2 regions of the Corticicoccus populi genome follow, and region 1 is predicted to be linked to the other one. Evidence: predicted binding sites of a transcription regulator. Region 1 holds the regulator's gene; the other holds the start of a gene.
What was found. The regulator CtsR, encoded in region 1, represses protease genes until heat stress. The targets are predictions, from matches to a motif close to ATGGTCAATAAAGGTCAAACA.

Region 1 (4,439 bases):
AAATGAATTTCATTATTCTCATTGAGAATCCCGACGTGTGTTTTATAGTCTGGGGTGGAGCAGGCGGACAAAAAGAGAGCGGACAGCAGTGTAAGAAACAGCATTGAATATTTCATGAGGCACCACCTTCTATATAAATGTATTTTAATACAAATTATTACTTTTTATATATTATATAGTATCAATCGTTTTAATACTATATTAATTCAAAGACTTTGCGGTGGAAATATAAAAAAACATCCAATCTGACTTAACAGATTGGATGTTTTAAGAAGGTTTTTCTTAGAAGAAGAAACCAACGATTGTTGCTGTAAGAACGGATACGAGTGATGCACCGTATACCAGCTTCAAACCGAATTTGGCAACTCTGTCACCACTTTCATTGTGCAGACCTTTAACGGAACCGGCGATAATACCGATACTTCCGAAGTTGGCAAATGAAATTAAGAATACAGATACCATTGCCTGAGTTTTTTCTGATAATCCATCAGCAACTGTGATGAAATCGAGAATCGCAACAAATTCATTTGTGATGAGTTTAGTTGCCATCAAACTTCCGGCAGTCTGAGCCTCAGCCCAAGGAATACCAATCAGGAATGCAATCGGCATAAAGATGTAACCGAGAATATCCTGGAATGTCAGGTTTGATCCCGGAATTAACAGGAACAAGTTGTTTAGAAGGCCGATCAGGGCGATAAACCCAATCAGCATTGCCGCCACAACAAGTACGACTTTACCACCGTCGATAATGTAATCCCCGAGTACCTGGAAGAAAGATTTACCCTCTTCAGGATTGGTTGAAATTTCAGAATCGCTGTCTACAATAATTTCTTCGTAAGGATTGATGATATGCACAATCACGTAAATACCGAACAGGTTAAGGACAATTGCGATAATCACATACTGCGGGTCAAGCATTGTAAAGAATGCGCCGACAATTGATAATGAAATTGAACTCATCGCTTGTGCTGCAAGTGTGTAAAGACGCTGTGTTGACATTTTAGGAAGTACGTTTTTCAGTGAAATGAATACTTCCGACTGACCGAGCAGCATGGATGCAGCACCATTGTATGACTCGATGTAAGGCATACCGGTAATTTTATTTAGAATGATACCGATAATTTTAATGATCCACGGCAGAATTCTTGTATAGGACAAGATTCCGATAATCGCTGAGATAAAGATAATCGGTACAAGTACATTGAAGAAGAATACGTTTAATACAGTCGCTTCTCCGTCAAGCATTACTGCTTCACCCGGCGTTCCGGATTCAGTTGATAAAGACATCAAATCACCGAAGACAAACATGCCGCCTTCTCTTGCGAAACCGAGCAGTCTGTCAAACGCATCAGCAAACCATCCGATGACTGTCTGTCCGCCTGTTGTATTTAAAAATAGAAAAGCAAAGAATAACTGGAGTGCAAGAAGGACTAAAATATTCTTCCATTTCTTAAATGCAAGTTTTCTGTTGCTGCTTGCTATCCAGGCAAGGAAGAATGTGAATAATATACCCACTATGCCCATAACGATACTCATAATATATTTCCTCCCAAAAATAGTCTAAATAGTGACTGACTTATGTATGATGTTACGGACTATATTATATAGTATATTTCTTATAAACGCGATAGTATTTCTATATAATATGTAACCGATTACCGGGGCCTTAGCATTTGCGAATAAAGGGAATAACAGGTATACTTTAGTCAAAGAAGGTCAAAAGAGGTGTTGGTATGCGTAATATATCAGATATTATTGAAGAATATTTAAAAGAACTGATTAAAAAGTCCGAAGATGAAGGCGTTGAAATTAAACGTGCCCATATCGCTGAAAAATTTGATTGTGTACCTTCGCAGTTAAATTACGTCATCAAGACACGCTTTACAAACGAACACGGTTATACAGTTGAAAGTAAACGCGGCGGCGGCGGTTATATTCGTATTACTAAAGTTGAAACGCACTCCAAAGCGGAGTATCTTGCCCGGCTGAAGCAGCTGATCGGCCCCGCCGTCAGCCAGCAGAATGCTGAACGGATTATCCAGTCGATGCTTGAAAACAGAGCTGTGACATTAAGGGAAGCGAAAATGATTAATACAGCGGTATCGAGAGAGGCGTTATTAATTGAACTGCCATACAGAGACCAGCTTCGGGCGAATATATTAAACCGGATTATCGATGTGATTTTGTATAGTGAGGAGTGATGTCAGTGAAGTGTGAATTGTGCGGTGAAAGGGAAGCGAGCATCCATATCAGTAAGAACAGCGGATTTAACCAGCGGGAACAGTTCCTGTGTGAGCAGTGTGCAAACGAATCTTTTTCCAGTCAGTATTCAAGCTTTTCGGATGAGTCGTTTAACATTCATCAGCTGTTACAATCATTGTCGCAGCATCAGAAACTCACGAGAAGAGAATCTGAGACCAAACGCTGCGCCACATGCGGTTCAACGATTGAATCTATATTGAAAAAAGGCAGATTCGGCTGTTCGGAATGCTATACAACATTCTCTGACGAGGCACTTAATATTGTGAATCGTGTTCAGCTTCATCAGAACAGCCATGTCGGCAGAGTACCGAAAAAATCCAGGGCGCATCTGGAAGTGAAAAAGCAGATTGAAACACTTAAAGTGAAATTATCAGAGCTGGTCGAAGCACAGAATTTTGAAGAGGCTGTGGTTGTCCGCGATGAAATTAAGGCACTGGAATCGGCAGGTGAACGATGTGAATAATTATTTAAGTCCCTGGCTTAAGGACATTGAGGAACAACCCATTGAAATGTCTTCAAGAATCAGACTCGCGAGAAATATTAAAGGGCTGCCGTTCCCACACCAGCTGAATGACCCTGATGCTGTAGAGTCACTGTCCGGTGAGATTGAAGAGGTATTGACAGGGCATCACAATATACCGGTTAATGAAATGAACTTTGAAGATAAGGCGCTTCTCGTCGAAAAGCACCTCATCAGCCCTTTGTTCACAAAAAACGGGTATTCGAGCTTTATTAATAAAGATGAATCTGAATCTGTCATGGTGAATGAAGAAGATCATCTGCGGATTCAGGTAATGGGTGCCGGGGTGCCGATGCATGATTTATATGAAAAAGCGGTCAGAATAGACGATGTTTTGGAAGAGAAACTGAACTATGCTTTTGATGAGCGGTACGGTTTTTTAACGGCATGTCCGACAAATGTCGGCACAGGAATGAGGGCATCTGTAATGCTCCATCTCCCGGCATTATCATTAAATAATAAAATCAGCCGTTTCCAAAACAATTTAAATCGTTTTGGATTTGCGTTACGTGGTATATACGGGGAAGGGAGTGTGCCTCTCGGTCATATATACCAGCTGTCGAATCAGCTGACACTCGGACAGACGGAAGAGGAAATTATTGATCACCTGGACGAACTGAAAAATAGAATTATAGAAGAAGAACAGGAAGTCCGGAAGGATTTAATCACACACTACCCGGTGAAAACGAAAGATACAGTCAGCCGCTCTTATGGTATTTTAAAATATGCCTATACACTGACCTCAAAAGAAGCGGCAATGCACTTGAGCAATGTAAAACTCGGTATGGATATGGGAATCCTGAAAATTGATTTTAGATTTCAAGAGTGGGTACAATTAATCCAGCCGGCATTTGTTAAAAAAAGATTAAATGAGTTAAATAAAGAAATTTCATCTCTTGAAAAGGCAGTGGACGAAGAACGGGCCGCCTTATTAAGAGAACGATTAGGAGGAATGTAGTATGTTATTCGGCCGATTGACTGAACGTGCACAGAAAGTACTTGCCTTTGCACAGGAAGAAGCAATTAATTTAAAACATTCAAATATAGGAACAGAACACCTTCTGCTTGGTCTGGTGAAAGAGAAAGAGGGCATTGCGGCAAAGGTGTTATCGAATTTTAATATCACAGACGAAAATGTCCGTGATGAAGTATTTAATTTAATCAGTGAAGGCAATGAAGCGACATCATCGATTCACTATACACCGCGTGCTAAAAAAGTAATTGAATTATCCATGGATGAAGCGCGGAAGCTGCATCATAATTTTGTCGGGACGGAGCACCTTCTTCTCGGTTTAATCCGTGAAAGTGAGGGCGTTGCAGCAAGAGTGCTGTCAAATCTGGATTTAAATATTACAAAAGCACGGGCATCTGTCATTAAAATGCTCGGGAATCCGGACACGTTCCAGTCAAAAGGATCTGCGAAAAAAGATACTAATACACCAACGCTGGATTCACTTGCACGTGATTTAACAGCTATTGCACGTGAAGACAGACTGGATCCTGTTATCGGCAGATCTAAAGAGATTACACGGGTGGTTGAAGTACTCAGCCGCCGTACGAAAAACAACCCCGTATTAATCGGTGAGCCCGGAGTTGGTAAAACAGCGATTGCAGAAGGACTGGCCCAGTCGATAGTGAAACATGAAGTGCCTGAGAC
Region 2 (4,439 bases), on a different contig from region 1:
GAGAATCCATTTTACCGTGTAGAAGATGTCAGATCAGCGGTGGATTATTTAACCACTTTGGATATTGTGGATAATGACAGAATCGGAGCCATCGGTATATGTGCAGGCGGCGGTTATGCAACAAGTGCGACGATGTCGGACCGCCGGATTAAAGCACTCGGTACTGTCGTTGGTGTGAACTTCGGGCGTTTCAGCAGAGAAAGTGATGTGACGCCGGACGCTGCAATCAGAGATTTAGAAAAGATTGCTGAACTTCGTACCAACGAAGCGAACGGTGCTAAGCCTTTCGTAACACAGTATATTCCGAACTCTCCTGAAGAATTAAAAGAGTCAGGGATTGAAGAACTGGACGTTAAGGAAGCAGTGGATTATTATCGTACAGACCGTGGAATCAGCGAGAATTCTCCGAACAAATGGAGATATTCAGGTTCAGCAGGACTGTATACGTTTGATGCATTCTTCCCGGCAGAAGACTTGTTAACACAGCCGCTCCAGATTGTAGCAGGAGATGTACCAGGGGCATTCGGTTCATATCGTGATGCTTTTGACTTATTCAACCGTGCACGTTCTTCTGAAAAAGATTTGCATATAGTTAAAGGTGCAACACACTATGATTTGTATGATCAGCCGGAGCCTGTGGATGAAGCATTAAGCAAATTGGTTCCATTCTATAACAAACATCTTTAAATAAAATTAAAAAAGTGATAAGAGAACTTCCTCTTATCACTTTTTTAAAACGATAATGGAGGAATTTTAAATGGCAAAGCCGTATATTGTTGTTCATATGACAATGTCTATCAATGGAAATATCACTGGTCCCTATCATTCTACAGGGGATGCAGAAGCAATATCTAAAGCGTATGACCGCACGGACCAGACATTCAACTCGAATGCACTTCTTTTAGGAAGAAGAACGATTGAAGAAGCGTTTACGAATTTTCATGAACCCGAATTAAATGATAATCCCAAAAAATATGACCGTACAGATTTCAGGGCGGATACTAATCTCGACCGTTATGTCGTATCTATTGATCCATCAGGAAAAGCCGGATGGCAGAAGAATTCGATTCAATACAGTACGAGACCTGAAATGCATGTGATTCAAGTGTTGACCGAACAGGTATCTGATGCCTATCTTGAGTACTTGAGAGACTTGAACATTTCATATATTTTCGGCGGTGAAGAACGTTTGGATTTATCGCTTGTAGCAGAAAAATTAAATGAACAGTTTGATGTGGAAACATTGACAGTTTCCGGCGGCGGAAGTATCAACTGGTCGTTTTTCAAGGAAGAATTAATTGATGAAGTCAGTATCATTCTTGCGCCGGTTGTAGATGATCATCTGAACCGTCCTGCATTATTTGATAATAATGATGAGAATAATTCAAGAGTTCCTGAGGCATTTCATTTAAAGAATGCAGAGCGGGTTGAAGGCGACGGATTATGGCTTCAGTATACTAAGAAATAAAAAGAAAAAGTTTTAAAATATAGTAAGCATTAAGTTTGAAAAGTCATAATGGACTCCTTATAATATAGTTATAGTCAAAGATAGTCAAAGTCAATAATAGTTAGACTATCAAAACATGGAGGGATGACATATGATTTGTCAAAACTGTGGAATGAATGAAGCAAACGTAAATTTAGCAATGAACATGAATAATCAAAAGATTCAGGTACATTTATGTAATGAATGTTTTAATGATATAAAAGACCAAATGATGAATAACAATGATGCATTCGGCGGTGCATCATTCGACAGCAGTAATTTTTCACAAAATCAGCAGTTTCAAAGTAACAATGGACAGACAAGAACAAAAACACGCCGTAAAGCAGCACAGGACAACAGTCTGTTAAACCAGCTGGGTAAAAATATATCCCATGATGCAAGAAACGGGAAAATTGATCCGGTCATCGGCCGTGAAAAAGAAGTGAAGCGTGTCATTGAAACATTAAACAGACGCAATAAGAATAATCCGGTGTTAATTGGTGAGCCGGGTGTCGGTAAAACCGCTATTGCAGAAGGACTGGCTTTAAAGATTGAAGAAGGTTCTGTGCCCCGCAAATTAATGGAGAAAGAAATTTACGTTCTCGATGTCGCATCCCTGGTTGCGAATACCAGCATGCGCGGTCAGTTTGAAGAGCGTATGAAGCAGTTGGTTAAAGAACTTGAAGAAAGAGAAGATGTGATTTTATTTATTGATGAAATCCATCAGATTGTCGGTGCCGGAACTGCCGAAAGTTCTCAAATGGATGCGGGAAATATTTTAAAACCTGCACTTGCAAGAGGAGAAGTCCAGATTATAGGTGCAACGACTCTGAAAGAGTACAGACAGATTGAAAAAGATGCTGCCCTTGAAAGACGTCTACAGCCGATTATTGTTAAGGAACCTTCACTTGAAGAAGCGGAATTAATTCTAAACGGTATTAAAGATAAGTACGAAGCATTTCATGAAGTATGTTACTCCGATGAAGCAGTTAAGGCGTTTATTACTCTGTCGGACCGTTATATTCAGGACCGTTTTCTTCCGGATAAGGCGATTGATTTAATGGATGAAGTCGGTTCAAGACTGAACTTATCCAATTCTGAAAAAGACTCAAGTGCTATTGAAGCGCAGCTTGAGGATATTAGAAAGAAAAAAGATCTTGCTGCAGAAGAAGAGGATTATGAAGAAGCTGCACACCTTAAATATAAAGAAATTCAGTTAACAAAACAGCTTGAAAAAGCGAAAGGTGAAGAACAGACGATTGAAGTGGATATTTCTGATATTCAGCTGATAGTTGAAGAAAAAACAGGGATTCCGGTGACAAAACTTCAGACGGATGAGCAGCAGAAGATGCGGAATCTTGATGATGCATTATCCGAAAAAGTCATCGGTCAGGATGAAGCGGTGCAAAAAGTTTCAAAAGCTGTCCGCAGAAGTCGTGCCGGTCTTAAATCGAAATACCGTCCAATCGGATCATTCCTGTTCGTCGGTCCGACAGGTGTCGGTAAAACTGAGCTGACAAAAGCACTCGCAGAAGAATTGTTCGGTTCAAGAGAGTCATTAATCAGACTCGATATGAGTGAGTATATGGAAAAACACACTGTGTCTAAAATTATCGGTTCTGCTCCGGGTTATGTCGGTTACGACGAAGCGGGACAGCTGACGGAAAAAGTCAGACGCAATCCGTACAGCATTATACTCCTTGATGAGATTGAGAAAGCACATCCGGATGTACAGAATGTCTTCCTTCAAATTATGGAAGATGGTCACTTAACAGATTCACACGGACGCACTGTGAGTTTTAAAGATACTGTCATTATTATGACCAGTAATGCAGGTACGGGTGTGAATACGAACAGTGTCGGCTTTACGCCGGACCAGCATGATTCTGTTTCCGCACTTGAAACACTCGGTGATTATTTCAAACCGGAATTCCTGAACCGATTTGATTCCATCGTTCAGTTTAATGAATTAAAAGAAACAGACTTGATGAAAATTGTAAACTTAATGCTTGCTGATTTACAGAAAACAATTGAGGAGCAGTCAATCCGAATTGATATTTCTGAAGATGCGAAAGAAGAATTAGTGAGACTGGGTTATGATAAACGATTCGGTGCAAGACCGTTAAGACGTGTCATTCAGGATAAGGTCGAAGACCAGCTGACTGATTTAATACTGGAAGAAGATACTGTCGGTCATGTCAGTGTTGAAGTAACAGACGGTGAAATTTCAGTAGTGAAAATATAGTATCACTTGAATATGATTATTTAGTCCGGACCTGTGGGTTCGGACTTTTTATGTATTTGACCGTCATATTTTTGACATATATAATAAAAGACACAATAAAATAGAACGGAGTCACTATATGAAAACGAATATAGGCAGTAAAGTGAAGTTTCTGGGGTTAATATTCCTGTCTTCAATTATACTTTCAGCATGCAGCAACCCATTTGATTCTCTTGCAGATGAAATCAACGGGCTGTTCTCAGACGGTGGTACATCAGAGTCAGGTTCAGGCGGAAACGGGGAAAATGATGCTGAAGCGTCATTATTTAATTATGAATTACTGAACGGGCAGGGCACTGAAACAACACTTGAAGAAGGCGAATATGAGGTTGGAAAAGATATTCCGGAAGGCCGTTACAGAGTAACAAGCTCTGAGGGACGCGGTAATTTTTCTGTCACGAGCGAATCAGAAAAACGTCAGAACTTTGTCAACGCAGTAGTATCGGATGATGAGAGTGATGAATCCGCTGCAGATGAAATTATTACATACTTATTCGACGGGCATGAAATTACGATTTACAGCACATCGCTGTCATTTACACCATTTGAAGGGACAGTCCCGCTTGATGCCCTTCCTCCCGGTCAGTATATTGTGGGAGAAGATATAGAGCCGGGGACTTATGAAATTTCTGCGGATACTGAAGAGAGCTATCTTTCATTTGATGTATA

Region 2: ACFSX4_RS07800 (ATP-dependent Clp protease ATP-binding subunit) is a predicted target of CtsR. The motif match lies at 1,539-1,559, and genes of this name have one in related genera.

Annotation. Positions count from the first base shown of each region.
Region 1 is NZ_JBHUOQ010000003.1:18,418-22,856, forward strand. It holds gene ACFSX4_RS08385 (hypothetical protein) at 1-116, opposite strand, end outside; gene ACFSX4_RS08390 (NupC/NupG family nucleoside CNT transporter) at 283-1,536, opposite strand; gene ACFSX4_RS08395 (CtsR family transcriptional regulator) at 1,734-2,201, shown strand; gene ACFSX4_RS08400 (UvrB/UvrC motif-containing protein) at 2,207-2,725, shown strand; gene ACFSX4_RS08405 (hypothetical protein) at 2,718-3,740, shown strand; gene ACFSX4_RS08410 (ATP-dependent Clp protease ATP-binding subunit) at 3,742-4,439, shown strand, end outside.
Region 2 is NZ_JBHUOQ010000001.1:1,544,246-1,548,684, reverse strand. It holds gene ACFSX4_RS07810 (alpha/beta hydrolase) at 1-687, shown strand, start outside; gene ACFSX4_RS07805 (dihydrofolate reductase family protein) at 758-1,468, shown strand; gene ACFSX4_RS07800 (ATP-dependent Clp protease ATP-binding subunit) at 1,599-3,731, shown strand; gene ACFSX4_RS07795 (hypothetical protein) at 3,850-4,439, shown strand, end outside.